DNA from 2 places in the Bradyrhizobium sp. T-1 genome. Region 2 is predicted to be linked to the other one. Evidence: riboswitches for the same ligand, from Rfam matches in the RefSeq annotation. Region 2 holds a riboswitch; the other holds the start of a gene.
What was found. Region 2 has a riboswitch for S-adenosylmethionine ahead of metX (homoserine O-acetyltransferase MetX). Riboswitches for the same ligand answer to the same signal wherever they lie in the genome.
Positions count from the first base shown of each region.

Region 1: it holds a riboswitch for S-adenosylmethionine, as region 2 does, so the genes downstream of both, ACWAT4_RS38075 (O-succinylhomoserine sulfhydrylase) here and metX (homoserine O-acetyltransferase MetX) in region 2, are expected to answer to the same signal.

Region 1 is NZ_CM132115.1:7,953,782-7,969,455, forward strand. It holds gene ACWAT4_RS38000 (LacI family DNA-binding transcriptional regulator) at 1-282, opposite strand, end outside; gene ACWAT4_RS38005 (GNAT family N-acetyltransferase) at 374-835, opposite strand; gene ACWAT4_RS38010 (GNAT family N-acetyltransferase) at 838-1,350, opposite strand; gene ACWAT4_RS38015 (helix-turn-helix domain-containing protein) at 1,350-1,931, opposite strand; gene rpiB (ribose 5-phosphate isomerase B) at 2,220-2,666, opposite strand; tRNA gene ACWAT4_RS38025 (tRNA-Gly) at 2,684-2,757, opposite strand; partial or broken gene ACWAT4_RS38030 (methylated-DNA--[protein]-cysteine S-methyltransferase) at 2,933-3,511, shown strand; gene ACWAT4_RS38035 (helix-turn-helix transcriptional regulator) at 3,521-4,360, shown strand; gene ACWAT4_RS38040 (VOC family protein) at 4,417-4,776, shown strand; gene ACWAT4_RS38045 (SRPBCC family protein) at 4,902-5,303, shown strand; gene ACWAT4_RS38050 (hypothetical protein) at 5,404-5,877, shown strand; gene ACWAT4_RS38055 (MATE family efflux transporter) at 5,874-7,316, opposite strand; gene ACWAT4_RS38060 (hypothetical protein) at 7,541-8,593, opposite strand; gene ACWAT4_RS38065 (PAS domain-containing protein) at 8,717-9,127, opposite strand; gene ACWAT4_RS38070 (2'-deoxycytidine 5'-triphosphate deaminase) at 9,221-10,357, opposite strand; SAM riboswitch at 10,438-10,517, shown strand; gene ACWAT4_RS38075 (O-succinylhomoserine sulfhydrylase) at 10,592-11,779, shown strand; gene ACWAT4_RS38080 (SGNH/GDSL hydrolase family protein) at 11,848-12,849, opposite strand; gene ACWAT4_RS38085 (SGNH/GDSL hydrolase family protein) at 12,862-13,632, opposite strand; gene ACWAT4_RS38090 (OpgC domain-containing protein) at 13,632-14,918, opposite strand; gene apaG (Co2+/Mg2+ efflux protein ApaG) at 15,111-15,503, shown strand; gene ACWAT4_RS38100 (Hsp33 family molecular chaperone) at 15,533-15,674, opposite strand, start outside.
Region 2 is NZ_CM132115.1:7,597,420-7,613,093, reverse strand. It holds gene ACWAT4_RS36395 (gamma-glutamylcyclotransferase) at 1-508, opposite strand, end outside; gene ACWAT4_RS36390 (DUF2125 domain-containing protein) at 619-1,803, shown strand; gene ACWAT4_RS36385 (hypothetical protein) at 1,962-2,177, shown strand; gene ACWAT4_RS36380 (hypothetical protein) at 2,458-4,029, shown strand; gene ACWAT4_RS36375 (hypothetical protein) at 4,107-4,550, shown strand; gene ACWAT4_RS36370 (prephenate/arogenate dehydrogenase family protein) at 4,547-5,488, opposite strand; gene hisC (histidinol-phosphate transaminase) at 5,485-6,582, opposite strand; gene ACWAT4_RS36360 (chorismate mutase) at 6,618-7,466, opposite strand; SAM riboswitch at 7,662-7,741, shown strand; gene metX (homoserine O-acetyltransferase MetX) at 7,835-9,052, shown strand; gene metW (methionine biosynthesis protein MetW) at 9,068-9,730, shown strand; gene ACWAT4_RS36345 (alpha/beta fold hydrolase) at 9,834-10,697, opposite strand; gene ACWAT4_RS36340 (TIGR02594 family protein) at 10,914-11,570, shown strand; gene ACWAT4_RS36335 (MOSC domain-containing protein) at 11,774-12,562, opposite strand; gene clpB (ATP-dependent chaperone ClpB) at 12,806-15,445, shown strand; partial or broken gene ACWAT4_RS36325 (hypothetical protein) at 15,603-15,674, opposite strand, start outside.

The sequences.
Region 1 (15,674 bases), 360 kb from region 2:
CGCCGACATCTCGCTGAGATAGGCCTGGATCTGCTGCATGAAGGGATTCGACCCCAACGGCATCACGAAGGCGAAGCGGCGGGCGCGGCCGCGGGCGAGCTCGGCGGCCGCCACATGCGGCTGGAAGGAATTGCGCGCGATCGTCTCCTGGACGCGCCGGACCGTGTCCGGCCGCACACCGGGGCGGTTGTGCAGGACACGGTCGACCGTGGCGAGGCTGACACCGGCCTCGCGGGCGATGTCCTTCAGCGTCAGCGCGGCGGAAACGGTGTCTTCGGCCATGCCTGAAGGCTAGCAGAGGCGTTTTGAGGTACGCAACTCATTTTGAGGGTTGCGACGGCATTTTTGAGCACCCGCTGCATCTGATCCGGCGCTAGCCGCCGAGATCGAGCGTCAGGAATAGGCTGTTGCGGTCCTCGACATAGCCCTGAAACGGGCCGCAGGGCACGAAGCCGTGGGCACGATAGAGCGCATGCGCCGGCTTGAAATAGTCCCACGAGCCGGTCTCGAGGCTCAGCCGCTTGATGTCGCGCCGGCGTGCCTCGGCGATGATGTGACGGAGCATCAGGCCACCAAAGCCGCGGCGGCGCGTGGTCTGGAGCGTGTGCATCGACTTCACCTCGCCGTGGTCAACCGAGAGCGTCTTCAGCGCCCCGGTTGCAACCAGCGTGTCGCCGTCCCAGCCGGTCCAGAACGCGACGTCGCTGGCGCGAAGGCCGGCGAGATCGAGCGCGTGCGCGCTGCCCGGGGCGGTCTGCGCCCGCGCCGCCGTGACGTGGTGATCGAGCAGCGCGACGACGCGCGGATCGAATGTGTCGCCGGTACGGATCTGCATCATCAGGGCCTCACGTCACTCGCAAGCTGCTTCTGCATGAAGACGAGATCGAGCCAGCGGCCGAACTTGCAGCCGACCTCCGGCATGCGCGCGACCTCGGTAAAGCCGAACGAGGCGTGCAGGCCGATCGAGCCGGCATTGAGCGCCTCGATCCCGGCGATCATCGCATGCTTGTTCAGCGCCTTGGCGCGTTCGAGCAGCGCGGCCAGCAGGCTGCGGCCGATGCCGAGCCGATGATGCCGCTCATCGACATAGACCGAATTCTCCACCGTGTGGCGATAGCCGGGAAACGGGCGGAAATCGCCGAACGAGGCGAAGCCGACGACGTCCCTGCCCTTCATTGCGACCAGAACGGGATAGCCGGCCTCCTGCCGCGCGCGGATCCATTCGCGCCGCGAAGCGAGATCGGCCGGGCCGTCGGTCCACACTGCCGTGGTGTTGATCGCGGCATAATTGTAGATGGCGAGGATGTCCTCGGCATCTTCGAGCGTTGCGTCACGTACGATCAGCGACATCACATCTTCCCGTAAGAGGTGCCGCGCCGCGTGATGATGACGTAGCGGGCATCCTGTTTGGTTTCGTTCTCGAAGGTCACCGCGCGCATGACGTCGAAGTCGAGACAATCGCCCTCGCGCAGGCGCACCGTCTTGGCGTCGATATGCACGCAGACCGCTCCCTCCAGCATCAGGAGTTGTTGGGTGAAGGCGTTGCGACCCCAGGGGCTGTAGGGCACGCGCGACCCGGCCGGCAGGTCGACGACGATGATCTCGATGCCGCTCGCCGCATCGACCGGCGAGGCATGGCGGCGCCGGTAGCCGCTGTCGGGGTCGCGCCATTGCGGCTGGTCGGCAAGCCGCGTCAACCGCTCCGGCGGCTTCTCCGAGAGTGCGACGATGTCGCTGAGCGAGACATCGAGCGCGGCGCAGAGCTTGTTGAGCAGCGCCGCCGTGGCACTGCTCTGCGCCCGCTCCACCCGTCCGATCATGGCCCGGCTGACGCCGGAGCGGCTGGCGAGTTCGTTCAAGGTCATGCCGGCCTGCGTCCTCAGAATCTTCAATCGGCGACCGATCGCCCTGTCGAGTTTTTGCTGGTCCATGTTTGCTGGTCGATGGCCTCTGATCCGAACCTGCCCGACGCATGGACCGCATCCGCCGGACCGGAGGAGCTTAGGCCGGAGGAACGATGCGTGCCGGGAGCGAGGTGCTAATATATTGGAATCTTTGCACGGCTGTTAGCACCGTGAAGAATGCGCCAAACGACAATGCACCGGGAGGCGATGGCATGAGCGGACCGACGCAGCGGATCCTCACGACCACCGGCATCAGCCTCAATGTCGCTCCGCTATCGTTCGGCCCCGATTAGATCGTCGTGCTGGTCGGCCCTCTCAGGAGCCCAGCTTGTCGATCCGCTTCTGATGGCGGCCGCCTTCGAATGCCGTGCCCAGGAACGCTTCGACGCAGTCCTTTGCCACCGCTTCGCCGGTCATCCGTCCGCCCAACGCCAAGACGTTAGCGTCATTATGCTGGCGGCACAGCCGCGCGCCGGTGACATCGTGCACGAGCGCGCAACGGATGTGCGCATGACGGTTGGCGGCGATCGAAATGCCGATGCCCGACCCGCAGATCAGAATGCCGCGCCCGGCCTTGCCGTTTTTGATGGCGTCGGCCAGCTTGTCGGCGAAGTCGGGATAGTCGACGGACGCGGCGCCGTCAGTGCCCAGATCCAGCCATGCCAGATCGGGCAGCGCGGCTTTCAGGGCTTCCTTGAGGGCAAAGCCTCCGTGATCACAGGCAATGGCGACCAAACGCGTGCTCTCGTCCTTGTCGGCCATTTGGTGTCCCAGGAGGTTGGAGCGGGCGAAGGGAATCGAACCCTCGTATGCAGCTTGGGAAGCTGCCGTTCTACCATTGAACTACGCCCGCTTATGCGCGTGCTCCGCGCCTGTCCTGATTAGCCGAGACGGCGTCCGGCGCCAAGCGGTTTGGCGCGTCCGGCCGAACGGTTGTTAACGTCCTGGCAAGATTCCGGGTGCGCCGGATTGTGGCAGTGTTATGATCTGGGCTCTGGGGAGAGACCTGCACTGAGTGGGGCGTGTGTATGGTGGGGCGGGCTTACGCGGTTTTCGACACGGCTATAGGCCGTTGCGGCATCGTCTGGAGCAATTCCGGCGTGGTCGCCGTGTAATTGCCGGAGGCGCGGGAGATCGATACGCGCCGCCGGATTTTCCAAGTCCAGCCCGAGGCGCGCGAGCAGGCGCCGCCGCTCAACACCGAGCTGGCGATCGAGGGCATCGTCACCTTGCTGCAAGGCAGCGATCCTGATTTTTCCGACGTCAGCCTCGATGCCAGCGACGTACCTGCCTTCAACCGGCGGGTCTACGAATATGCCTGCACCATCCCGCGCGGGGAGACGCGCACCTATCACGAGATCGCCAAGGCGCTGGGCGCCTCCGGCGCCGCGCATTCGGTGGCGCAGGCGATCTGTCGAAATCCCTACATGATCATCGTGCCCTGCCACCGGGTGCTGGAGGCCGGCGGCTATCCCGACCGGATCTCGGCTTACGGCGGGATGATCTCAAAGCGACGTCTCTTGTCGCTCGAAGGCGTCCACCCGATCGCCAGCAAGACGCTGTTCGAGGTGCTCCTGCCCGTTGCCCCGCCGCGGTCACCTACCTAGATAGGTGGCATGGATGCGACCACGCTGCTGACGTCACGGACGATGACGGTGTCCGAGTTTCGCTGTGACGCGGGACCGGACGACAAACCATTTGCCGAGTGCCGCACCGGTCATTCCATTGCCTATGTTCGCGCGGGGAGCTTTGGCTGCCATTGCCGCGCCGGCTTCTTCGAGCTGGTGGCGGGCTCGCTGCTGGTCGGCGCGCCCGGCGACGAGTACACCTGCACGCATGAGCATGTCTGCGGCGACGTCTGCCTGTCGTTCTTCTTCAGCGAGGATCTGGTCGAGGCGCTCGGCGGACGGCGCGAGACGTGGCAAATCGGCGCGACGCCGCCGCTGCCCGAGCTGATGGTGCTGGGCGAGCTCGCCCAGACGGCAGCAGATGGCAACAGCGACCTCGGCCTCGACGAGGTCGGTCAGATCCTCGCCGGCCGTTTTGTCGATGTGGTCACGGGCAAGCCGCGCAAACGGGCCACGCCGACGGCGCGCGACCGCCGCCGCGCAGTCGAGGCGGCGCTGTGGATCGACGACAACTCGCAGGCCGAGATCGACTTCGAACAGGCCGCGCGCCTGGCGGATTTGAGTCCGTTCCATTTTCTGCGGCTGTTCTCCAACGTGCTCGGCGTCACCCCGCATCAATATCTGGTGCGTTCGCGGCTGCGCCACGCGGCGCGGCTGCTCACGGACGACGACATCGCGGTCACCGACATCGCCTATGACGTCGGCTTCGGCGACCTCTCCAACTTCGTCCGCACCTTCCACCGCGCCGCCGGCATGTCACCGACCAAGTTCCGGCAGGCATCGAAGGGGAAGCGCAAGATTCTCCAAGAGCAGCCCGCCCTCAACTGACTAGGGTCGTCTCCGGCGCGCGCCACCATACGGCGCGCTTTGCAATGGAGACGACCATGTATGACCACATCGGACTGCGCGTTGCCGACCTTGACGCCGCCATGCGTTTCTACACCGCGGTGCTGGCACCGCTCGGCTACGTCCTGTGCTCGAGCGGCGACGCTTATGCCGGCTTCGGGCCGAAGGGCGAGCCGGCACTCTGGCTGCACCTGAACAAGGGCCGCAAGGCCGACGGCGCACACATCGCATTTCGCGCCAAGGACCATGCTGCGGTGAAGGCGTTTCACAGCGAAGGCCTGAAGAGCGGCGGCCGTGACAATGGCGGAGCGGGGCCGCGCAAGGATTACAGCCCGACTTACTATGCGGCGTTTTTGATCGATCCTGATGGCAACAATGTCGAGGCGGTTTGTATGTGAGCTGCGACGACGCCCGCTGCACGCGCCGTCATTCCGGGATGGTGCGTAGCACCAAACCCGGAATCTCGAGATTCCGGGTTCGCGCTTCGCGCGCCCCGGAATGACTCCAGCAGAATGGAAACTCAATGGCCTCTATCCACAACGACGTTGCCCTCCCCGCCCCGGCCCGCGAGGTCTGGGATGCCGTGCGTGATTTCGGCGCGCTGCATCAGCGGCTCGTGCCGGGCTTTGTCACCGCTTGCCAGCTCGATGGCGACGCTCGCATCGTCACTTTCGCCAACGGCTCGGTGGCGCGCGAGGTGCTGATCGACTGCGACGATGCGCGGCGGCGGCTGGTCTATGCGATCAACAGCGAGCGGCTGAAGCATTACAGCGCCTCGGCGCAGGTGATTGCCGAGAGTGAGACGACATGCCGCCTGGTCTGGATCATCGACATGCTTCCGAACGAGCTTGCTGCCTACGTGCAGGAGCAGACCAAGGCCGCCGTGATCGCCATGCACAAGGCGTTTCCGCCGAAAGGTACGTGATCTTTCTCACAGAGCCCTGCTCTCATCGGCCGTACCCATGATCGCGTGCGTCCTGTTGGCCTCGCTCTCCCGGCGGCGCCACGCACGCGAGGAGCATGCCATGAGAGGTGCGGACAAGGTGATCTGCCAGGCAGCCGCCGTGCTGCTGCTGCTTTCAATTTCGGGCGCGCCGGCCAAGGCGCAGTTCCTCGGCGGCGGTGGTGCCGGCGGCGAGGACATGATGACCCAGATGGCGCCGATGCTGGAAATGATGAAGGCGAAGATGGGCAAGCGCCGCTTCGCCATGATGATGCAAACCATGGGCCCGATGATGAGCCGCATGATGGAGAATGGCGGCGGCGGACTCGGCGGCATAACGGGTGGCGGCGGCATGGCCGGCTTCGGCGCGCCCAATTACGGCGGCTATGCGCCGATGGGCGGCGGCACCATCCCGACCGGGATCGGCGGCATGGGCGGCGATATCATGAGCATGCTCGGCGGCGCCGGCGGCGGCGACATGATGGCGATGATCCCGCAATTGATGCGGCTCGCCAATGTCGGCGGCGGAGGCCATCGCCGCCACAGACATCGCTAGTCCACAACCGACAGGGCGGGGCGCACCGCCGGCTTGGCTTCACGCGGTCCCCAGCGGGTCAGCACCACGCTGGAGGATGAGAGCAGGCCGAGCACGACCATCGAGCTTGCGGCGAGCCAGAAGAAATTCTGCGCCGTAGCGTCATGCGTCGACAGCCACCAGCCGCAGGTCGCGATGTAGATCAGCCGCGCGGTCTGCGCCAGCACCGGCCCGATCACCTTGGCTGCCCCTTGCGACGAGAAGTACATCGTCGAGGCAAGGCCGATGAACGCGTAGAACGGCGCCACCGTCGACAGATATTGATGACTGGTTGCACGCACCGTGGCACTGTCCGTAAAGATGTTGACCCAGAGGTCGGGGAACAGCGCGACGAGGCAGGCCGGCGTACCTACGGCGACGAAGGCGCTCGCGCCTGCGGTCCAGGCGATGCGCCGCGCGCGGGAGATGCGACCGGCACCGACCGCCATACCGATCATCGGCACCGACGCGATGCCGAACGAGAACGCGATCGAGGTCAGCAAGAATTCGAGCCGCGCGCCGATACCGTAGCCGGCGAGGATCGCCGTGCCGAACTTCGCCAGCATGTGGGTGAAGATCGAGATCGTCAGCACCGATTGCAGTGGCGAGAAGCATGCGATGGCGCCGACCTTCAGGATGTCGAAGAACATCGCCCATTGGATACGCAAGCCTCGCAATTTTGGCACCACGCGCGCGCGGCCGGAAAACAGGTACCAGCCCATCACGCAGATGTTCATGGAGTAGGCGGTCAGCGCGCCGGCGGCGACCCCACGCATGCCGAGTTGCGGGAAGGGCCCGAGCCCGAGGCCGAGCATGCCGCCGAGCACGATCTGCCAGACCGCGGAGTTGAGGATCAAAAGCGACGGCAGCTTCATGTTGCCGGTGCCGCGCAGCACCCCGGCCATGGTGTTGAGCAGCCAGGGCAGCACGGCACCACCGAAAAACACCTGCGTGTAGGCGATCGCATGGGTCAGCACGTCGCCGCGGCCGCCGAGCATCGTGAGCACCTGGGGCCCGAAGATCAGCATGCCCAGCATGAACACGAGACCGAAGCTGATGCCGATCAGCAGCGCATGTGCAGCCAGTGTGCCGGCGCGCTCGCGATCGCCGGCCCCGAGCGCACGTGCGATGGCGGACGCCACGGCACCGCCCATGGCGCCGCCCGACATCGTCATGGTCAGGATCACTGTCGGAAACACCAGCGCCATCGCGGCCAGCGCTTCGACGCCGAGACGGCCGATATAGGAGGTCTCTGCGATCACCACGCAGGTGCCGGCCGACAGTGCGACCACATTCGGCCAGGCGAGCCCGAGCAGCGTGCGCAGGATCGGCCCGTCGGTCAGCGCGCTCCGCGCGGGGCGCCGAGAGGGCGGCAGCGGACGTTCCTGCTCATCGACCGGGATCTCGGCGATGTCCGTCATTTCGTCTCCGGCATAAGCGCCACTTGTGGCGCGGCAATGCTTAGGTGCGCTAATGAATTCACTCGCGCGAAAGGCGCGGTATGCACTTGTTAGCACGGCGGCGGCCGATTCCTCCTGCGTCGGGTGCAGGCGTGCCCTGCGGCAGCGCATTTCAGTAGGTGGAATTGGTTCTTCTCCCTCGCCCCGCTTGCGGGGCGAGGTGAAGCCCGCGGAAACACGGTCGTCTACCCAATCGTCCAGACCAGCGGCGGGTGGCCGCCTGCCGTCGGGCGCAAGTGCACATTGATATGCCGGCCGCATCCTGCCGCCAGTCCCTCGAGCAAACCTTCCAGCACCTTGGCGCAGGCGCGGTGATAATCGGCGACGTCATCCATCAGCTTCCAGCTCTGCTGGCGGATTTCGAAGCTGCCTTCGGATTGCGCGGTATCGGCCGCATCATCCTGCGCGGCGAACAGGGCGTTGAGGAAGGATGCGAACTCCTTCGCACCGCCGCGGCGCATTGCCAGCGGCTCCGCAATCTCATCGAAGAATTGCATGCCGATCAGCTTGCCGGTGATGTGCAGGAGATAGCCGGCATCTTCCGGCCCGAACAGCTGCACCATCACCGGCGCTGCCGTGCGAACATATTCCATCGCGTAGTTGCGATAGGCCTTTTCCAGCCGAGACTTCGGCCAGCTTGCGACGGGAAGCGCCGGTGCTCTCTTCGCGTCGAATAAAGGCGCGTCGAGATGGCGCGCATAGGCGAGACGCTGGTCCAGCTCCAGTGGATGGTCGTATTGGTGGTAGTAGCCTTCGAGCCCGTCCTGACCATCGACGCTCTGCTTGGTGCAGACGAAGCCCAGCCTGAGATCGCCGAGCGCGACACCGTTGTTGGCGTGCCAACCGCGCAGCATCGCGCGGCTGACCTCGCCCGGCACGCCGCAGATCGCCGGGCCTTTCCAGATCCAGCGCGGCGGCGGGTAGCGGATCCAGGCTTTGGTGTCGCTCTCATACATGTATTCGACGTGCACGCCGCCGATCCAGTTGGAGAGGTAGTGATATTGCGCGGCCGCTACCGCCGGCGGCAGATGATCAATCCCGAGCTTCTTGAGCCCCGGCAGGAAACGCTCCTGCTGCTGGCGGCGGAACACGCGGAAGACGAACTCGGCGGCCTCTGCCGTACCGCGCCGCGTGACCACCGTGAGGATGAGGCCGGTGAAGTAAGCGTGGTAGAGGTCGGCGACCACGCGCCAGCGTTTCCATTGCGCTTCCTGCGCGGCGTCTGCTGCGGCGGTCATGATCGCTCCCGATCGTTGTATTGATCGAGTGTGTCACTGCGGCAGGCAGCAGGCAACATGACGCGCCCGCAGAACGCCTTGCACGACAGCGCGCCAATTCCGCATCACGAAGTTTGCCTGGCCTTATTTTTGCGGAGCCTTGGCGGCGCGCTCGCGCTCAATGCGCTCGGTGACGTCGCGCGCCATGGCGACCGATCCCTGCACATTGCCGCCGGCATCACGCACCAGCGCGAAGGTCATTTCGATGTAGAGCTTGCGTCCACTCTTGTGCAGCGCGCGGGTCAGCGTCGGCCGGCCCGCAAGCTTCATCGCTCCGCTGGCAAGGGCGGCCTCAAAGCCCTTCCAGTGCGCGGCGCGCAGATGCTCCGGGATGATCAGATCGAGATTCTGGCCGAGCGCTTCGTCTGTCGCAAAACCGAACAGCGCGGTGGACGCACGATTCCAGCGCATGATCGTACCTGACCGATCCGAATAGATCAGCGCGTCGGCGACGTCGTCAAGGATGTTTGCGTCGAGCTGAGATTGATCGGTCATGGCACCACCTCGCATGTCGCCGGATTTTGCACATCCTGACACACATTCGGTGTCGTCGCCCGACTTGCCAGGGCATGACAGTGGAGTGTGCAGCTACACCCGGAAGTGCTTGCTCAGCTTCAGGCCCTGCGCCTGGTAGTTGGAACCGATACGCTGGCCGTACATCGCGTCGGGGCGCGCCAGCATCTTCTCGTAGACGAGACGGCCGACGATCTGGCCGTGCTCGAGGATGAACGGCACCTCGCGCGAGCGCACTTCCAGCACGGCGCGCGCGCCTTGCCCGCCCGCACCGGCATAGCCGAAGCCGGGATCGAAGAATCCGGCATAGTGCACGCGGAATTCGCCGACCAAGGGATCGAACGGCACCATCTCCGCGGCGTAATCCGGCGGGACCTGCACCGCCTCCTTGGAGGCGAGGATGTAGAACTCACCGGGATCGAGGATCAGGCTGCCGTCGGGACGCGCCGAGATCGGCTCCCAGAAATCTTCCACGGCATAGCCGGAGCGACGGTCGACATCGACCACGCCGGTGTGGCGCTTGGCGCGGTAGCCGACGAAGCCGGTGCCCTTCTCGCCGGAGAGATCGACGGAGACGGCGACGCCGCCGGTGAGATCGGCATCGTCGATGTCGACGAGACGCTCGGTGGCGTGGAGTGCATCGAGCGCATCGGCATTGAGGATGGCGTCACCGGTGCGGAAGCGCACCTGCGACAGGCGCGAGCCTTCGCGCACCAGGACTGGAAACGTCTTCGGGCTGATCTCGGCGTAAAGCGGGCCGTGATAACCGGCGCCGATCATGTCGAAGCGGCGGGTGCCGTCGGCGATCACGCGGGTGAAAACGTCGAGCCGGCCGGTCGAACTTTTCGGATTGGCTGCCGCGACGATCTCCGGCGGCAGCGCCAGGCTTTCCAGCAGCGGCACGATGTAGACGCAGTTGGTCTCCAGCACCGCGCCGTCGGCGAGACTGAACTCGTGCAGCTTCAACTGGTCGATGCGCTCGGCGACGGTGGCACCGGGGCCGGGCAGGAAGCTCGCGCGCACGCGATACGCGATGTCGCCGAGGCGGAGATCGAGGCTCGCCGGCTGGATCTGGCTTTCGACGAAATCGTATGCGGGCAGGATGAGGCCTGCTTCCGCCATCGCCGCGATCATGCGGTCGGGCAGGATACCATTGGCGTCGGCGGCAACCGTGAACGTCAACCGTGGGTCCTCATCAGGGGTCAAGTACATCCGGACTTGCGGGAAATACTAGTCTTTTACGGCTATCCGATGGACGCCTTGACGGAAAGGGCATTGCGGAATATGAGCATCACTTATCCCGTGGTGATTTGAGCCGGCCGGCTTGCAGCCACGTTAAATAAGTCGCTAAACAGGCCGGGGACCTCTGTGATCCCGGCCCGTGGAGATATCCAGGCCGGTTTTTTTGTGACCGTTTTCGACGAGACGGTCATCTCGGAGGGTCCTATGTCGAAGTCGCCTGCTACTTACCGTCCCGAAACCCGCCTGGTCCATTCCGGCACCCTGCGCTCGCAATATGGCGAGACGTCGGAGGCGCTGTTCCTGACCCAGGGCTACGTCTACAACAGCGCCGAGGAGTGCGAGGCGCGGTTCAAGGGCGAGGACCCCGGCTTCATCTATTCGCGCTACTCCAACCCCACGATCGCGATGTTCGAGCGCCGCATGATCGAGCTCGAAGGGGCAGAGGCCGCGCGCTCGGCCGCAACGGGCATGGCCGCCGTGACGACTGCGATCCTGGCGCCGCTCAAGGCTGGTGACCACGTCGTGGCCTCGCGGGCGCTGTTCGGCTCGTGTCTCTATGTCATTCAGGACCTGCTGCCGCGCTACGGCATCGAGACCACGCTGGTCGACGGCGCCAATCTCGATGAATGGCAGCGTGCGCTGAAGCCCAACACCAAGACGTTCTTCCTGGAGAGCCCGACCAATCCGACGCTCGACGTGCTCGACATTCCCGGCATTGCCGAGATCGCCCACAGCGGCGGCGCGCGGCTCGTCGTCGACAACGTGTTCGCGACGCCGATCTGGCAAAGCCCGCTCGCGTTAGGGGCCGACGTCGTCGTCTACTCCGCGACCAAGCACATCGACGGCCAGGGCCGCTGTCTCGGCGGCATCATCCTGTCCTCGGAAGCCTTCATCGCCGAGCACATTCACAATTTCATGCGCCAGACCGGCCCGTCGATCTCGCCGTTCAACGCCTGGGTCCTGCTCAAGGGCCTGGAAACGCTCGGCGTGCGCGTACGCGCGCAGACCGACACTGCGGCGCGCATCGCCGACGTGCTGGCGAGCCATCCGAAGATTGCGCGGCTGGTCTATCCCGGACGCGAGGATCATCCGCAGGCGGCGCTGGTCAAGAAGCAGATGCGCGGCGGCTCGACCCTGGTTGGCTTCGAGGTCAAGGGCGGCAAGGCCGCGGCGTTCCGCGTGCTCAACGAGCTGAAGCTTGCCAAGATCTCGAACAATCTCGGCGATGCCAAGAGCCTGGTGACACATCCGGCGACCACGACGCATCAGCGGCTGAAGCCGGAAGTGCGCGCCGAACTCGGCATTGGCGAAGGATTCATCCGCTACTCGGCCGGGCTCGAGCACGCGGATGATCTGATCGAGGATCTGACGGCGGCGCTGGAGAAGGCGTAACGGGGTGAATAGCGAGTGGCGAATGGATCGATCCCCATTCGCTACCCGCCACTCCCTACTCGCTTCCCTTACATCGGCCGGTACGTCCGCACGTCCGCCGGCACGTTCACCCCTAGCTTGATCTGCCCCACCGAGCGGATGATGTCGTCGCCGAGCAACTGGGCGAAGCAGGCATAGCCCCAATCGTTCATGTGCAGGCCGTCGGCGATGACGAAGCTCTCGACCGGCAGCGCCTGCTTCTCGTGCCACTCGCGCATCACCTCGAAGCGCGGAAAGATGCCGACGTGACGGAGCTCGGCGACCTTGCCGAGCAGCTTCACCATCTTGCCCGCACTTTCGGGACGCTCGGTGACGCGCGGCGAATATTGCGGGTCGACCAGCACGACGTCGGCATCGCCGGCCGTCTGGATGCGGGTGACGCCGTCCTCGACCATCTTGGCGGTATCGCCGGGATCGAGGTTGCGCAGCACGGCGTTGGTGCCGACCTGCCAGATCACGAGATCCGGATGCACATCGATCACCTCCTTCTGGAGGCGCGTCATCATCTCGGGCGCGTCCTCGCCACCGACGCCGGCATTGATGACGGTGATGTCGGCGGTCGGGTATTGCCGGCGCAACTGCGCGGCGAGACGGTTCGGATAATTGAAATCGGGCGAGCTCGCACCGTAACCCGCGGTCGACGACGAGCCGAACGCGACGATCACGACAGGCTTGCCGGCGACGAGCTTGTTCGCGACATGCGGCAGCGAGCCCATGGTCTTCGAGACGCCCTTCGGCGACAGGCAAGGCACGCGGCTGAAAATGTCGCCGGCGGATTTCGCGACCTGCTTCACCTTGTCGATGGCGCGCGAGGTGAGACCGCGCTGGTCGGTGGTCGACTGGCCGGTCGCGGCCACGGTCGTCTGGGACGGTGATGCCGGTGCGGGATTAGCGGATTGCTGCGGAGCAGGCGTCGCCTGCGCGGCTTGAGCGCGAGCGGGGACCTGCAGCATGGGCGTCAGCACCAGCAGCACCGCCGCTGCGGGCGCGACCAGCCGTGTCGACAGGCCAAAAGGGCGGAGAGAACTCATTAACGCTAGACCTCAATTTTGCTGCTCGGCCGGCCCCAGATGGGCTGCGTCGATCACGAACTGTGCCAACGCCCGGCCGATGCAATCATGGACCTGCTTCGCCAGCTCGGGGCCCCGGGATGGGCTGAACAGGTCGAACTGACCCTGATCATTCCACTGCCGCATCATCGCGAAACGGTCGAACAGCGGGATATCATGCTCCTGTGCCACCACCCGCATGTTATCGAGATAAGGCGGTGCCGAGATCATGGTTTCGGTACGGGGGCTGTACTGCAAATTCATCAAGACGACGTCAGCCCCTGCATTTTGCAACGCAGCGACACCTTCGGTCACGGCGCCGCGGAAATCGTCGGGATCGACGGAGCGGATAGCATCCACGGTCCCGGTCTGCCAGATGACCAAAGTAGGTGCTTTTGCTTCCATCAGCTTAACGAAGGTCCCGGCAGCTTCCTCCGCCGTTTTCTTGCTCTGTATTTCTACGGATACGTGCACAGTCTCCGCAGGCGGCAGCTTGTCCTTCAAGACGGCCTGCATCCGCGCCGGATAGGAGCTGTCCTCTTGGGCCGGAATGGTGGTGGAGCGGCTGCCGATCACCAGGATCTCGAGCGGTTTGCCCGATTTGACGGTGTCGGCGACCTTGTGGAGCTGGCTGTCGGTGGCGAGCAGATAGGGCGGCAATTCGCAGGCTGCGGGCGCAGCAGGCACGGCATCGCCCGCGCGCGCCGAAGGCGCAGCGAGACCACCGCACAGCAGGATCAGGCTCAGGAGAACCTTAGCCTTCATCAGCCCCCTCCCGCCAGATCGGCGTTGCCGACGGCGGCTTTGTTTTTCGTACCGCTCTTGTCGGCCACGCGCTTGTACCACGAAATCACCCAGGCCATCGCCCACATGATCAGGATTCCGGAGAGACTAATCAGCGCATGCATGGCCGGTCCACCGGAGACTTCGGCCAGGATGAAGTGGCCGGCAAAGGCCAGGAAGACGCCGAGGCAGAAGATCTCCAGCGAATGCTGGCCGCACACGATCAGCGGCCGCAGCCACGGCGACTTCAGCCCCGGCCAGTCCCGCGGCAGGAAGCGAACGGTGAGCGCCGACAGCGCCAGGAAATGCGTGAAGCGCAGCACGTCGAGGTCGGTCTTGTCGATCGGATACATCCACTGTTCAAGCCGCTTCGGCATGAAGTGCGAGAGCTGCGGCAGGTACCAGGTCAGCGTCACGTAGAACGCCGCGACGAGATAGGCGATCGAGATCCACATCGTTATGGGGGAAGCCAGGATGCGCGACATGCGTCGCGCACCTCCGAGCGCACACCAGGCTCCGAACACGAAAAGCAATTGCCAGGCCAGCGGATTGAACGCCCAGAAGCCGTTCGGATAGGCCGAGAAATAGAGGTCGAATTCCCAGGTCGCCGCATAAAGCAGGGCCGAGAGCGCAAGCGTCACGTCGGGCCGCCACTTCATCGACCACAGGATCAGCGGCAGCGCCAGCATCAAGACGATGTACAGCGGCAGCACGTCCATGTTGACGGGACGGAAGCGCAAGAGCAGCGCCTGCACGATGGTGACGTCGGGCTGCTTGAGGAAATCCATGATGCCCATCTCTTCGGTATAGAGCGGGTTCTCGAAGCTGGTCGCGACGTAGGAGATCTCGGCGAGGAAGATCGTGAACAGGAAGACGTGGGCGACATAGATCTGCCAGACACGGCGCAGGATGCGCGCGGTGGCGATGAGGAAGCCGTTTTCCAGCATGGCGCGGCCGTAGACGAAGGCAGCGGTGTAGCCGGAGATGAAGATGAAGATCTCGGTGGCGTCGCTGAAGCCGTAATTGCGGATCGTGAACCAGGTCAGCAAATTCGGCGGCAGATGATCGATGAAGATCAGCCACAGCGCGAGGCCCCGGAACAGGTCGAGCCTGAGCTCGCGCTCGCCGATGGCGGGCAGCGTGATGGCCGGCGCGGCAATGCGCGGCTTTGCATCCACGGGCTTGGCATCCACGGGCTTGGCACCCACAGGCGTGGCCCCCGCGGTTCCCGCGATCGTCGATCCCGTCACTTGATCGGCAATGGTCATCGGGGCCCAAAAACCCTTCCGCAAATCGCGACGCTTAAAGGAGTGTACCGGTCCCGTCGCCGCCTCGCAAAGCGGCGGGATCACATACGGGTGTTCTCGGGGTGTACTTCCCCGTCAATTCTGGCGGGACGATGTCGCCAAAGCGGACTTCGGCGTTTGGTTCCCGGCCAGGATTTCGTTATGATGGCAATCATGTACCGCGCCGTGACCCGCCAGATCGAAGTGACCGTCGAGCCGAACTTTGTTCCGGAGCAGTCGTCGGCCGACCGCTCGCGCTATTTCTGGTCCTACACCATCGTCATCACCAATTCCGGCGACGAGACGGTGCAGCTCAAGACGCGGCACTGGATCATCACCGACGCCTCCGGCCGCCAGCAGGAGGTCAAGGGCGAAGGCGTGGTCGGCGAGCAGCCGACGCTCGCCCCCGGCGAGCGCTTCGAATATACCTCCGGCGTCCCGCTCTCGACCGCGTCCGGCTTCATGACCGGCCGCTACCAGATGGTCAGCGAAAGCGGCGAACGCTTCGAGATCGACGTGCCGACGTTCTCGCTGGACAGCCCGGACAACAAGCGGGTGTTGAATTAGCGAGGTGCCGTACGAACCTACCTACCGCGCTACGCGTCCTCGACGCCCGCTTCGTCCGGCGTGAACGCGTACACCGAGGAGCAGAATTCGCAGGTCACGACGACCTTGTCGTCCTTGACCATGGCACTCCGATCATCCGGCGAAAAGCTCCTCAGCATGGAGGCGACCGCG
Region 2 (15,674 bases):
CGGCCTCGATCGCCTTCACAGTCGCCGTCACATAGTCGCGATTGGCCCCGGATTGGCCGTGACCCTGCAGCACATGGCGGTGCTGCTCAGCGAGCGACAGCCGCCCGGCATATTGCACGTGACCGCGGTCGACGACATAGGCGAGCGCCGAGACGCGCTCGCGGGCTTCGTTCTCCAGCCAAACCGAGCGCATCACCTCGCGATAGACCGATGTCACCTGCTCGCGCTCCCGCAAATAGGCGACCACCTCGGTGCGGTCCTTTTCGGCAACGCGGAAGGCGATGCCGCGGCAGGCGCCGCCGCGGTCGAGCCCCAGCACGAGGCCAGGCTGCTCCGGCGTGCCGCGATGCACGAAGGAATAAACGCAGAGCGCGCGGTGCTCGCCGACCAGCCGCGCCGGAACGCGTTCCTCGAATGCGAAGCCCGGCCGCCACATCAGCGAGCCATAGCCGAACACCCAAAGGTCGCCCTTGGCTGACGTGACGGAGGGGAGGGTGATTTCCGACATTTCGGGCACGGCTACCAGAACTGGGTGCGCAAACGAAGCGAATTCTCCGCCTTTCGCCCGAGGCCGGCCTCGCTTACATTTGACAAAATCTGGGGTCAAAGGGTCGCCGCATGTCCGATATGACCATTGCCGCAGGCCGGCGCTCCCGTTGGGGGCTCTTCATTGCTCCCGTCCTTCTCCTGATCCTTGCGGTCGCCTGGAGCGGCTTCTGGTTCTATGCGGCCTCGCAGGCCGAGGTCGCAGCCGATGCCTGGCGCGCGCAGGAGGCCAAGTCCGGCCGCATCTATGATTGCGCCAAGCGGTCGATCGCGGGCTTCCCGTTCCGCTTCGAGGTCCAGTGCTCCGGCGCCAGCGTCGCCCTGGTCTCGCAGAATGCAAGCAAGACCCCGTTTACGGCGAAGCTCGACAACATTCTGGTTCTGGCTCAGGTCTACGATCCCAAGCACGTCATCGCCGAGTTTTCCGCGCCGGCGACACTGACCGACGGCGTCACGCAAAACACCTTCGTGGTGAACTGGAGCAAGGGCCGAAGCAGCGTGGTCGGCTTGCCGGCAATCCCGGAACGCGCCTCCCTCGTGTTCGACGATCCCAGCCTCAACAGGCTCGATGGTTCGGTGCAGGTGCCGCTCGCGCGCGCCAAGCAGATCGAGCTGCACGGGCGTCTCGCGGACGGATCCCCGTCCGATCATCCGATCATTGAGACCGTGCTTCAGATCGCGCAGGGCAGCATCCAGGGCGTGCACCCGCTGCTCGCCGAGCCGTTCGAAGCCGACACGCGCGCGAAGATCACAGGGCTCTCCGACCTCACCCCAAAACCCTGGCCGCAGCGCTTCCGCGAGATCCAGACCGCCGGCGGTCACATCGAGATCGTGCAGTCGCGGATCCAGCAGGGCGAGATGATCGCGGTCGCGGCCGGCACGCTGGGCCTCTCGGTCAATGGCCGACTGGACGGCGAATTGCAGATGACGGTGGCCGGCCTCGAGCGCGTCATTCCGGCACTCGGCATCGAGAAGATGCTGGAGGAGGGCGTTCCGCAGGCAACGCTCGATCGCGTCGCGCCTGGCGTGAAATCGCAGGACCTCAACAATCTCTTTGGTGCTCTCGACCGCGCCGTTCCCGGCCTCGGCAAGGTCATCAAGCAGAACGCCAATGCCGGCGTTGCCGCCGGCATCAATTCGATCGGCACCGAGAGCACGCTCGAGGGCAAGAAGGCCCGCAGCTTCCCGCTGAAATTCGTCGACGGCGCCGTGCTGCTCGGCCCGTTCAAGGTCGGCCAGATTCCGCCGCTATATTAGCTGTCTCTCGCCGCCCGGATGGAGCCATCCGGGCTACCGGCACCTCACGATCTCTTCGCTGGATCGTGATTGTCCATCGGGAATGCGGAGCCGCAAATCCCGCTCTCTCTCCATGTCGGCTGCTCGATGAGGCGGGCTGGCCGGGCAGGAGAGATACCATGACCATATCCAAGCTGTTCGTTGCTGCCGTCGCGGTCGCCGTTGCGACGCCTGCGTTCGCGCAGTGGCAGTCGCAGGAGCCGGCTGCCTACGAAGCCCCATATCCGCATGGCGACCGCAGTCTCGCGACCCCGGCCACGCGCGACACGATGGCTTACGTGCCTTCTGCAAAATCACCGCGCCCCACGGTGATCCGCGCGACCAAGGGCAAATAGCCGCCATCCCCCTTGAGACGTAGCGCGTCGCGGAGTTGGGCCCGGCCATGACCCGGTCGGGCCCAATGCGCGCTACATCCGATGCGAGCGGAATCGCGCGCGTGCGGATCGGTCGAGCGATGAAAATATTCCGAACATGATCGTCAGGAAAACGTGATGCAGAAGATGCGCCTCGCCGAGAATAACAGCTGGCCCATTCAAATCACTCCACACCAGGGAAGCATGCACGCGCCGGGGGCGCAACCAACAGCAGCTGCTTCCCAAGTGGAGGGAGGCCTACGTGCGGATCATCAACTACGGACTGATGCTGGGAGTGCTCGCTGCCTGTTCGGGACAGGCGCGTGCCGACGACAATGTCACAACCGAAATCCAGGCGCTGAAGGCGAAGCTGAAGGAGCTCCAGCAGAAGGTGGATTCGGAGGCGCGTAAGACGCGTCAGGTCGAGGCGGCGCAGTCGCGAGCCGTGCCGATGCCGGCGACGTACAAGGCGCTGCCCGTCGATCCCTGCGCAGCCGGAAAGATCTGCTACAAGGGCGTCACGCTGACATTCGGAGGGTGGGTCGACCTCACCGGCATCTACCGTTCGCGCAACATCGCTTCCGACACCGGCTCGGTCTACAATTTCATTCCCTATCAGCAGAGCCACAATTTCTATTTTCCGGAGACGCGTTTCTCCGCGCGCCAGAGCAGGTTCTCGGTGCTCGCCGAAGGTAACGCCGATCCCGATACGCATCTCGCCGGTTACGGCGAAATCGACTTCGAGGGCGCGGCGCAGACGGCAAGCTCGGTCGCGACCAACTCCTTCAATCCGCGCATGCGACAGCTCAGCCTCGAGGTCGATCGAACCGATCTCGGCCTGCACTTCCTTGCCGGCCAATCCTGGTCGCTGAATGCGCCGACCAAGTCGGGCATCGACCCTCGTGGTATCGACGCGCCGGGTGTGATCGACTTCGAATCCGTTCCGGGACTTTTGGCGGCACGCCAGCCGGGTCTGCGCGTCTGGAAGGATCTCGGGCCCGAGTTCAAGATCGCTGCGTCGGTCGAAAATCCGCAGACCGCTTTCTTCGGCGGCAATACGCCGACGGTCGGTACGCCCGCGGTCGGCCCGCAGGGCGTGCTCAACTCGAACCTCCAGGTCAATCTGACCGGACCGGGCGGCAGCTTCTTCAACAACCTCAACAATGTCAGCTTGAACCAGGTGCCTGACGTCACCGTCAAGGCGGCGTGGGATCCGCGACTCGGGCCCTACAAGCTGCATGTCGAAACCTGGGCGCTCTATCGTCAGCTGTTCGACCGCTTCAATGGTGCCAACCACACCTACGACACCGGCAGCTTCGGCGGCCACGTGTTTGCCGAGCTGATTCCGAAGACCCTCGACCTGCAGCTCTACGGCGCGCACGGCGTGCTCGGCCGCTTCACGGCGACGCCGTTCCCTGATGCCGCGCTGGCGCAGGACGGCACGGTGCTGCCGCTGACGATCACGGCGGCCGCGGCCGGCCTGATCTGGCACGCAACGCCGACCCTGGACGTCTACAGCTATGCTGGTCTGGAAAAGGCCAAGGCCAATTTCGCCAACGTCGGGACCACGCCGTTCGGCTACGGCAATCCGCTCTACAACAACACCGGCTGCTTCACCGAGAACACGCCGGCGGCGACGTGTAACGGAAACACCAGGGAAGTCCGGCAGGTCACGGCCGGAATCTACGACACCGTCTACCAGGGCAATTACGGTACGCTCAAAGCCGGCGTGCAGTACTCCTACACGCAACGCTTCGCCTTCGCCGGCGTCGGCGGCGCGCCCAAGACCGACGACAATATCGTCATGACGCAGATCCGGTACTATCCGTTCTAGAGCATGATCCGGAAAAGTGTGCAGCGGTTTTCCGATCAGATCATGCTTAAACTCAAATAGTCCATCGTGAGTGGCAATTGTCCGACGGTCTTCTGATCCTTCGGCTCGCGCACGTCGTCGCCCGGCTTGGCCTGGCGATGACGGGTGCGGTGGGTGCGACCTTCGTCGCCGCATTGCTGATGCGGGTCGAGCTGCCCTGGTTCGACACCGTCGAATTCACTGTCGTGCTGATCGTGCTTGGAATGGTCGGCGCTTATCTCGGGATCGATATCCCGCGCTGGCCGCAGCTTCAGGCCGGGTCGGCCCACCGATCGCCCGTGATCGGCCTTGCCAGCGCGACCGGCACATTTCTCGCGGCCGGGGCGGGCCTGCTCGCGCTTTATGCTTTCGTGCTCGACGAGACGTCCGATCCCGCCGGCAATCTCCTGTTCGGGGCCACCTGGATGCTGGGCGTATGCCTGCAGATCGGCGCCGGCCTCGCCGGCCGCCGCCGCATCGCGCGAGCGAAGGACCGCTGTTAGCCGGGCTTCTTGTCGAGCTGCCCGTGCTGGCGCCCGAAGTCGGCGGTCGCCGAATCCTGGCCGATCTCGACGATGCCGCGGCGGATGGCGCGGGTGCGGGTGAAGTGATCGAACAATGCCTCGCCGTCGCCGCGGCGGATGGCGCGGGTGAGCTTTGCCAGATCCTCGGTGAAGGTGCCGAGCATTTCCAGCACGGCGTCCTTGTTGGCGAGGAAGACGTCGCGCCACATCGTCGGATCGGAGGCCGCGATGCGGGTGAAGTCGCGGAAGCCGCCGGCGGAGAATTTGATGACTTCCGACTCGGTCACCTGCGCCAGCTCGTCGGCGGTGCCGACGATGGTGTAGGCGATCAGATGCGGCAGATGGCTGGTGATCGCGAGCACGAGGTCATGATGATCCGGGGTCATCACCTCGACCTTGGCGCCCATTGCGGCCCAGAAGGCGCGCAAATGCGCGGTGGCTGCGGTGTCGGTGCCTTCCGGCGGCGTCAAAATGCACCAGCGGTTGATGAAGAGCTCGGCGAAGCCGGAATCAGGTCCCGAATGCTCGGTGCCCGCAACCGGATGCGCCGGCACGAAATGAACAGTCTTCGGCAGGTGCGGCGCCATGTCCTTGACCACGGCGCCCTTGACCGAGCCGACGTCGGAGATCACGGCGCCGGGCTTCAGATGTGCGGCGATCTCCTGCGCCACCGGCCCGCAGGCGCCGACGGGAATGCAGAGGATGACGAGATCGGCATCCTTCACCGCTTCTGCGTTGGTCGCCACGACCCGGTCGACAATGCCAAGCTCGAGCACCCGTGCGCGCGTCTTTTCCGAGCGCGCGGTGGTGACGATCTCGCCGGCCAGGCCCTGGCGTTTCGCGGCGCGCGCGATCGAGCCGCCGATCAGGCCGAAGCCGATCAGCGCGACTCGCTGGAAGTGCGCCTCCACGCTCACTTGTCGGCCATGAAGTCGCGCAGGGCCTCGGCGACGAGGCGATTGGCCTCCTCGGTGCCGATGGTCATGCGCAGCGAGTGCGGCAGGCCGTAATTCTTCAGCGCGCGCAGCACGAGGCCGCGCTTGGTGAGGAAGGCGTCGGCGTCGTCCGCGGTCTTGCCCTTGTCGGTCGGGAAATGGATCAGCACGAAATTGGCGACGCTGGGGGTCACCTTCAGCCCGAGCTTGCCGATCTCCTCGGTGAGCCAGCTGCGCCAGGTTTCGGTGAACTGCTTGGACATCGCCTGGTGCGCGGTGTCCTCGATCGCGGCGACTGCGGCGTACATCGCCGGCGTCGACACATTGAAGGGACCGCGGATGCGGTTGACGGCGTCGATGATGTGCTCGGGCCCGAACATCCAGCCGACGCGCAGCGCCGCAAGGCCGTGGATCTTGGAGAAGGTGTGCGTCACCACCGTATTCTCGGTGGTGGCGACGAGCTCGATCCCCATCTCATAGTCGTTACGGGAAACATAGTCGCTATAGGCGGCGTCGAGCACCAGCAGCACATGCGAGGGCAGGCCGGCGCGCAGGCGCTTGATCTCGTCGAACGGGATATAGGTACCGGTCGGGTTGTTGGGGTTGGCGAGCCAGACCAGCTTCGTCTTCGGCGTCACCGCGTTCAGGATCGCGTCGACGTCGCAGGTCAGGTTCTTTTCCGCCGCAACCACGTTCTTGGCGCCGACCGCCATGGTCGCGATCGGGTAGACCAGGAAGCCGTGCGTGGTCGAGATCGCCTCGTCGCCATGGCTGAGATAGGTGTGGGCGAGCAGGTTGAGGATCTCGTCCGAACCAGCGCCGCAAATGATGCGGTTGGGGTCGAGCCCGAAGGAGCGGCCGATCGCCTCACGCAGCACGCGCGAGGTTCCCTCAGGATAATCTTCCAGATGCTCCGCGACGTGCTTGAAGGCCTCGATTGCCTTGGGCGAGGGTCCGAACGGCGTCTCGTTGGCCGAGAGCTTGAACACCTTGCGGCCCGGCTCAGCGACCGGGCTCTTGCCGGGCGTGTAGGGCGCAATATCGAGAATGCCGGGATTCGGCACGGGGCGGGACATCTTCAACTCCGGATAGGCTTTAAGCGGTTCGCGATCTACGATTTCGACCCGGTCGGGGGCACCGTATAGCGCGTTGCGTGGCTGCCGACGAGGGCCGTGGAGCGCACGGAGGCCCCCGCTTCGATCAGGGCAGCCCTGATTTTGTCGATGCTGGTGGCGCTCGTGACCGAGATCAGCAGGGCCGCGCCGTCGAAGGCGGTATCGGGCACCGCCACGATCTCGGCCAGCGGCGACAGCGCCCGCGCGACCTCGGCGTTCCAGCCGGACACGCGCACGCTGAAGGTCTCGACCTCCGTCACCACGGCGCTGTCGGCGACACGCGAGATCGCGAACACGGGCAGCGCGGCCGGATGGTCGGCGCGCTCGACGAAAGGCATCCGCGCGATGATCTTCGGCGCGCCGTCCGCTTCCAGCTCCAGCCACCACGGCGTGCGGCTCGAGGTCGCCGAGACCAGCGCCAGATCGCCCTTGGACTTCGCCACCGCCTCGACCGCGGCCTGCGCGCTGAAATGCGCGACATAAGGAACCGTGAAGCCGAAATGGAAGCGCACGGAATCACGCATTGCTGGCTCGCTCACCGAGATGTCGGCATGCACGGAGAACGGCGCCTGGACATAGGTGAAGGTCGAGATGATGACGCGCCAGATGCTCTCGACCGTGTCGAGCGGCAGGATGCCGCGATGGCGCTGCACGATGTCGCGCATCATCGCGGCCTCGCGCGCCGGACGGAACGCCGAGCCGACCTCCTGGGTCTGTTTCACCTGGATCAGGCGGTCGATGATGTCGCCGCGCTGCATCAGCAGGCGATGCATGCCCTCGTCGATCGCGTCGATCTCCTTGCGCAATTCCTGGAGCGATGGTGGCGCGGGCGGACGTTGGGACATATCTGCGAGGTGCTGTTGTAAGGGCTGTTCCAATGCGGATCGGGCGAGCCGGATCCACTGCGGATAATGTCTTGATTAGGCAGTCACGGCGGCGAAAGCAAAGAGAAATGACGCCCTGCGAGGATGCGCATTGAGAGACTGTTTTGCCTCGTCCGGACCGTGACTTGACGAAAAGCGCCCAAGACAGTAGGTTTTTGCCTGTTCCGTGGTCATTTGAGCCGGCCGGCTTGCAGCCACGTTAAAAAATTCGCTAAACAGGCCGGGGACGCTTCCGATCCCGGCCGAACCTATCGTTCAGGCCGGGTTTTTCATGGCCTGATGTCAGTCGCGATCTGAAGTCCGATCGCAAACGAGGTCGATGGTCAGAGATGGTTGGCGTCAAGTCTGTCCCAAGTCCTACGATCCCAAGTCCCGCGATCAGTGCCGACGATCGGTCGCATGAGGTCGATCATCCCAGTTCAGAGGTCGCGCAGTTCGGCGCCGAGCAGCCGCTGCGGCTCGATTGCGGCATCGATCTCTCCCCGTTCCAGATCGCCTACAAGACCTATGGCGAGCTCAACGCCGATCGCTCCAATGCGGTGCTGATCTGCCATGCGCTGACGGGTGATCAGCACGTCGCCAACGTGCATCCCGTCACCGGCAAGTCCGGCTGGTGGGAGACGCTGGTCGGCCCCGGCCGGCCGCTCGATCCCAGCCGCTACTTCATCATCTGCTCCAACGTGATCGGCGGCTGCATGGGCTCGACCGGCCCTGCCTCGATCAATCCCGCGACCGGCAAGGTGTGGGGCCTGGATTTCCCCGTCATCACCATCCCCGACATGGTGCGCGCGCAGGCGATGCTGATCGACCGGCTCGGCATCGACACGCTGTTTGCAGTGGTCGGCGGCTCGATGGGCGGCATGCAAGTGCTGCAATGGACCGCGGCCTACCCGACGCGAGTCTACTCCGCACTCGCGATCGCCTGTTCGACGCGGCATTCGGCGCAGAACATCGCCTTCCACGAGCTCGGCCGTCAGGCCGTGATGGCCGATCCAGACTGGCACAACGGCGCCTACGCCGATCGGGGCATCCATCCGCATCGCGGCCTCGCGGTCGCGCGCATGGCCGCGCACATCACCTATCTTTCGGACGCCGCGCTGCATCGGAAGTTCGGCCGCCGCATGCAGGACCGCGACCTGCCGACCTTCTCGTTCGACGCCGACTTCCAGGTCGAATCTTATCTGCGTTACCAGGGCTCGTCTTTTGTCGAGCGCTTCGATGCCAACTCCTATCTCTATCTCACACGCGCGATGGATTATTTCGACATCGCCGGCGACCACGGCGGCGTGCTGGCGAAAGCGTTCGCCGGGATCGAGACGCGCTTCTGCGTCGTCTCCTTCACCAGCGACTGGCTGTTCCCGACCTCGGAATCACGCGCGCTTGTGCACGCGCTCAATGCGTCGAGCGCGCGGGTGTCGTTCGCGGAGATCGAGACCGATCGCGGCCACGACGCCTTCCTGCTCGATGTGCCCGAATTCTTCGATATCGCCCGCGCCTTCCTGCAATCGGCCGGCAAGGCGCGCGGGCTCAGCGTCAAGAACGACTGACAAGGACGGCTCGCGATGTCTGTACAGGAAGTGCTGCCGCTCAATGGCCTCGCGTCGGAGCAGTCCGGCCCGTTTCGCGCCGACCATCTGCTGGTCGCCGAAATGGTCAAGCCGGGCTCGAAAGTGCTCGATGTCGGCTGCGGCGAGGGCGATCTGCTTCAGCTGCTGGAGACCCGCGGCATCGACGGCCGCGGCATCGAGCTGTCGCGTGAAGGCGTCAACCGCTGCGTCGCCAAGGGCCTCGCGGTGGTGCAGGGCGATGCCGATACCGACCTCGTCAACTATCCCGACGATGCCTTCGACTACGTGATCCTGTCGCAGACGCTCCAGGCCACGCGGCAGCCGAAGGTCGTACTGGAGAATCTCTTGCGCATCGGCCGCCGCGCCATCGTCTCGTTTCCGAATTTTGGCTTCTGGCGAATGCGGCTCCAACTCCTGATCGGCGGCCACATGCCGCGCACGGAGAATCTGCCCGCCAGCTGGTACGACACCGCCAATATCCATTTCTGCACCATCAAGGACTTCGTCGAGCTCTGCGACGAAATCCACGTCAAGATGGAGCGCGCCGAGGCGCTCGACCTCTACGGCCGTCCGCTGCGGCTGCGATTGCCATGGTGGGTGTGGAATCTGTTCGGCGAGCAGGGCGTGTTCTTGCTGAGCCGCGGTGGCGAAAAATAGTCTCTCGTCATTGCGAGCGCAGCGAAGCGATCCAGAGTTCTTCCGCGGAGGGGGATTGCTTCGCTGCGCTCGCAATGACGGAATACTTGGCTGCGACTTTGCCCTAATGCGCCGCCAGCGACCTCGGATCGCGCACCGGCCAACGGCCCGCCTCCACCAGCGTCACGAACCGCTCCACGCTCTCGTTGAACAATGCGGGCTCTTCGAGATTGAGCACATGGCCGGACTTTGGAAACATCGCCAGCCCCGCGGCCGGGAGATGCTTCTTCAAGAACAGGCTCGCCCCGACGCAGGGATCGTCCTCGTCGCCGCAGATGATCAGCGCCGGCGTCGCCGCGGCCTTGATCGCATCCGTCATGGTGTAGATCGAGGGGCGGCGGCCCTGGAAGCCGCGCATCGTGTTCGCCGACCCCCTGGCATCGTGCCGCGCCAGCGCGGCGTAGAAATCGGCGTGGCCGCGCGGGTCTTTCCCCAGGAAGGGAATCCGGCTCGGCGCCTCGCGCGTGACTTTTGCGACCTCGGCGGAGCCGAGCGTCTCGAACTGCTCTGCGTTGGCGCGGCACTGCTTGCGCCAGGCCTCCAAATTCTCGAGCTCCGAGCCTGAGCCGACGCCGGCAAGCGTCATCGACAGCGTGCGCTGTGGCGCGTTCAATCCGATCTGGAGCGATGAGTAAGCGCCCATCGACAGACCGACGAGATGCGCGCGTTCGACCTTGAGATGATCGAGCACCGCTAGCGCGTCGGTGTAGAAATGCTCGAAGGTGTAGACCTCGCCATCCGGCACGTCCGACGGTGTGTAGCCGCGCGCCGAATAAGTGATGCAACGGTGGCTGCGCGAGAAGTAGCGCATCTGCGGCTCCCAATTGGTGTAGTCGGCCGCGAACTCGTGCAAAAAGATAATCGGCGTTCCCTGACCCGCTTCTTCGAAATAGATGCGGACGTCGTCCCTGGTCGTGGCGTGGGGCATTAACCGTTTCCCTCTCTTCAAGCCGCCTTTGCAGGATTGCAGTTAATGCTGGTGTCCGCAATGCGGCAGCATCCCGCGAGCATCAACACAAAATCATCGCAGCTATTCGCCCGCACGGCGTCTTTTTCTTGCCACATCGTCCGGCTTAACGGCCTTTTCGATGTCGGCCACCGCACGGGTCGACTTGGGAAGTGGGGGTGTCAACGAGGATGAAGTATGGTTGAGTTGTTTGCGTCTCGCCTGTCGCGTTGTGTTGTCGCGCTGGCGATTTTCTTCGCGGCGGTTGCCGTGTTTGTTTCTCCGGCCTCAGCGCGGCCGCATCATCGTCATAGCGCAGAGCGGCACGGTTACGTGCATCACGCCAGGCATCATCATTATCGCCACCATGCACGCAGCTCGCGCTTCGAACGTGGCGCGGCGCAGTTGCGGGCGAGCGGCTTTGCCGACACGCAGGCCAGCTACAATCCGAATGCCAATAGCGGCACCGCCAATGACGGCATGGCTGCGAGCAGCGGCTTCGGCGGCGGATCGGGCCTCGTGTCCGAGGCGCGCCGCTATATCGGCGGCAATCCGACCGGGCGCGGCAGCCTGTGGTGCGCGCGCTTCATGAACATGGTGCTGCAGCATACCGGCCATCAGGGCACCGGCTCGGACATGGCGAGCTCGTTCGCACATTACGGCACGCGCGTCTCCGGTCCGCAGGTCGGCGCCATCGCCGTGATGTCGCGTGGCCGGCGTGGCGGTCACGTCGGCATCATCACCGGGATCGACGCGCAGGGGAATCCGATCATGATCTCCGGCAACAACGGCAATCGCGTTCGCGAGGCGCCGATCTCGCGCGGCCGCGTCTATGCCTATGTGATGCCGAATTGAGTTGAGAGATGCGAGGGGTGCCCTTGCGTCAAACAAGATCATCGTCCCGGACAAGCGTCAGCGCAGATCCGGGACCCATCACCACAGGCTTGCGTTGTTGTGCGAGTTGATAACCACGAGTCTTCGCCAAACCACTCTCTGTGGCTATGGGTCCCGGATCGGCGCGCGCTTTGGGTGCGCTTGTCCGGGACGGCGAACAAGGCTCACACCAATCTCGGCTCTTCCACCGCAACCGCATCCCCCACGTCGATCTCGCCATCGGCGATCACCTCGGCATAGATGCCGCAATTCATGTGGCCGAGATGGCGTGACAGCGTCGGGGGTATCTCGAGATCGCGCTTGGCCGTCACCGGGTCTACATTTGTGGCCGGGCAGCGGACAATGCGCTTGACCACGTTCAGCCGGGCCTGCCCGATTGCGAGCGTCTGGCCGACCAGGTCGAGCTCCGACCAGGCCGGCCAGCCCGTCACGTAGAGATTGGCGCGGAAGCGCAGAGGATTGACCGCTTTGCCGCCGAGCATGGTCTCGATGGCACGGACGCTGTCGAGATTGACGATGGACACGACCTTGCGGTCGACATCGGAAAAGCTGTGGTCGCGCCCGGACAGCACCTTCGGCGGCCCTTTCAGCTCCGGTTGGAAATTCTCCGTGAAGTAGCGTTCGATGGCAGCGCGGCCGTCCGCGGTCTCCAGATCGCCGCTGGCGACGATCTGGCCGTCCTTGCGGATGGTCAGGCGGTTGCTCGCATCGTCGAACCGGCTGTCGAGCGAGGCCAGCCGCTCGTTTCGTGCCAGCATCAGAAACTGGATTTTCGGCTTCCAGCTGGGTGCCTCGGGATCGAAGCCGCTCGGGCCGTTCTCGATGGCGTAACGGCGGTCGGCGGGCAGGGGCTGGCCGGTTCGCAAGGAGACCCGAGGCAGAGGCTCGGGCGTCAGGCCCTTAATCGGGTAGCGGTAAAGGCCGGTGATTTCGGCGGTATGGCTGGCTGTCATGCGGCTACTTAAGGGATTCGGCTCGCACCCGCCAAGCCGGCCGGTCAGCGCACGAAATTGTGAACTCGCCTCTTCCGATCCGAGGACGCCCTTCCCACATCTGGGTCAGGCCGGCGCCAGCGCCGGCTGATAACGACCGCTTGCCGTGTTGAGGAACGTCAACGCGACCGGCGGAAACCCAATGAAGATGCCGTTTGGGGTGCCTGAGAGGGCCCCATGGGCAGGCCGAGGGACAGAAAAGCTATGAATATCGAGAAGTATACCGAACGCTCCAGGGGCTTCATCCAGTCCGCGCAGTCGCTTGCGGTGCGCGAGGGGCATCAGCAGTTTTCCACCCTGCACGTCCTGAAAGTGCTGCTGGATGACAATGAGGGGCTGGCTGCCGGTCTGATCGACCGCGCCGGCGGTAATTCCCGCGCGATCCTGAAGGCGACCGAGGACGCCCTCAACAAGGTGCCGAAGGTCAGTGGCGGCGGTGCCGGCCAGATCTATCTGGCGCCCGAGCTCGCCCGTACCTTCGATGCGGCCGAAAAGGCCGGCGAGAAGGCCGGCGACAGCTTCGTCACCGTGGAGCGGCTGCTGCTCGGTCTCACGCTGGAGAAGACCAGCGAGGCCGGCGTGATCCTCAACAAGGGCGGTGTCACCCCGCAAAACCTCAACGCCGCGATCGAGGCGCTGCGCAAGGGCCGTACCGCGGATTCCGCGACCGCCGAGAACGCCTATGACGCGCTGAAGAAATATGCCCGCGACCTGACCCAGGCCGCGCGCGACGGCAAGCTCGACCCGGTCATTGGCCGCGACGAGGAAATCCGTCGCACCATCCAGGTGCTTTCGCGCCGGACCAAGAACAATCCCGTCCTGATCGGCGAGCCCGGCGTCGGCAAGACCGCCATCGCGGAAGGGCTGGCGCTGCGCATCGTCAATGGTGACGTGCCCGAGAGCCTCAAGGACAAGAAACTGCTCTCGCTCGACCTCGGTGCGCTGATCGCGGGTGCGAAATATCGCGGCGAGTTCGAGGAGCGGCTGAAGGCCGTGCTCCAGGAGGTGACCGGCAGCGAAGGCAATTTCATCCTGTTCATCGACGAAATGCACACGCTGATTGGCGCGGGCAAGGGCGACGGCGCGATGGACGCGTCCAATTTGCTGAAGCCGGCGCTCGCCCGCGGCGAGCTGCACTGCATCGGCGCGACCACGCTCGACGAGTATCAGAAGCACGTCGAGAAGGACGCGGCATTGGCGCGGCGCTTCCAGCCGATCTTCGTCAGCGAGCCCTCGGTCGAGGACACCATCTCGATCCTGCGCGGCCTGAAGGACAAGTACGAGCAGCACCACGGCGTGCGGATCACCGATTCCGCGCTCGTGGCCGCGACGACCTTGTCCAACCGCTACATCACCGATCGCTTCCTGCCCGACAAGGCCATCGACCTCATGGATGAGGCGGCTGCGCGGCTGAAGATGCAGGTCGATTCCAAGCCGGAGGAGCTGGATTCGCTCGATCGCGAGATTATCCGGCTCAAGATCGAGCAGGAGGCCCTCAAGAAGGAAAGCGACCTCGGCTCCAAGGCCCGGCTTCAGACGCTCGAGAAGGATCTTGCCGAACTCGAGGAGAAGTCGGCAGCGCTGACCGCGCGCTGGAGCGCGGAGAAGAGCAAGCTCTCCGACGCCCAGAAGCTGAAGGCCGAGCTCGACAGCTTGCGCGTCGAACTGGCGAACGCCCAGCGACGCGGCGAATTCCAGAAGGCCGGCGAGCTGGCCTATGGCCGGATCCCACAGCTCGAGAAGCAGCTTGCCGATATCGAGGCCAAGGAGAGTTCCGGCGAGATGATGGAGGAGGCGGTGACCGCCAACCACATCGCGCAGGTGGTTTCCCGCTGGACCGGCGTGCCGGTCGACAAGATGCTGGAGGGCGAGAAGGAGAAGCTCCTGAAGATGGAGGAGCAGCTCGGGCAGCGCGTCGTCGGCCAGGCCGAGGCCGTGCGTGCGGTCGCGACCGCCGTGCGCCGCTCGCGTGCGGGCCTGCAGGACCCGAACCGGCCGACCGGCTCGTTCATGTTCTTAGGGCCCACCGGCGTCGGCAAGACCGAGCTGACGAAAGCGCTCGCCGAGTACCTCTTCAACGACGAGACCGCGATGGTTCGCCTCGACATGTCCGAATACATGGAGAAGCACTCGGTGTCGCGGCTGATCGGCGCGCCTCCGGGCTATGTCGGTTATGACGAGGGCGGTGCCCTCACCGAAGCCGTGCGGCGGCGGCCTTACCAGGTCGTGCTGTTCGACGAGATCGAGAAAGCGCATCCTGACGTCTTCAACGTCCTGTTGCAGGTGCTCGATGACGGCCGCCTGACCGATGGCCAAGGCCGCACCGTCGATTTCCGCAACACGCTGATCATCATGACCTCGAACCTCGGTTCGGAATTTTTGGTGAACCAGCCCGAGGGCGAAGACACCTCAGCCGTGCGCGAGCAGGTGATGGGGATGGTGCGCGGGCATTTCCGTCCCGAATTTCTCAACCGCGTCGACGAGATCATCCTGTTCCACCGCTTGCAGCGGAGCGAGATGGGCCGGATCGTCGAGATCCAGTTCGCGCGGCTGCAGAAGCTGCTGACCGATCGCAAGATCGTGCTGACGCTCGACGCCTTGGGGCGCGATTGGCTCGCCGCCAAGGGCTGGGATCCTGCCTACGGCGCCCGGCCGCTGAAGCGGGTGATCCAGCGCTACCTCCAGGATCCGCTCGCCGAGATGATCCTGGCCGGCGACGTCAGGGATGGCGACACGGTCGCGATCTCGTCCGAAGGCAATGTGCTGACCTTCAACGGCAAGGCACAGCAGACCGCGGAGATTGCCCAGTTCGAGGCCCCGGCGTCGAAGCGCAAGCTGAACTGAGCGCCAGCGCGCATCGCGAAATAAAATCGCCCCGGAGAGGTCGTTCTCTCCGGGGCGATTTTTTTCGTTGGCGCGATGCTCTCTCCGTTCCTTCCCCCACAAGGGGAGAGGGAACGACCCCGCGTGGGGCGTTAGTCGGGCCTCAAGGCGTCAAGCCTTACTTCCTCACGACCTTGTAGATCGCGTTCTCGATGTCGGAGCTGAAATAGATGACGCCGGAGGCGCCGAC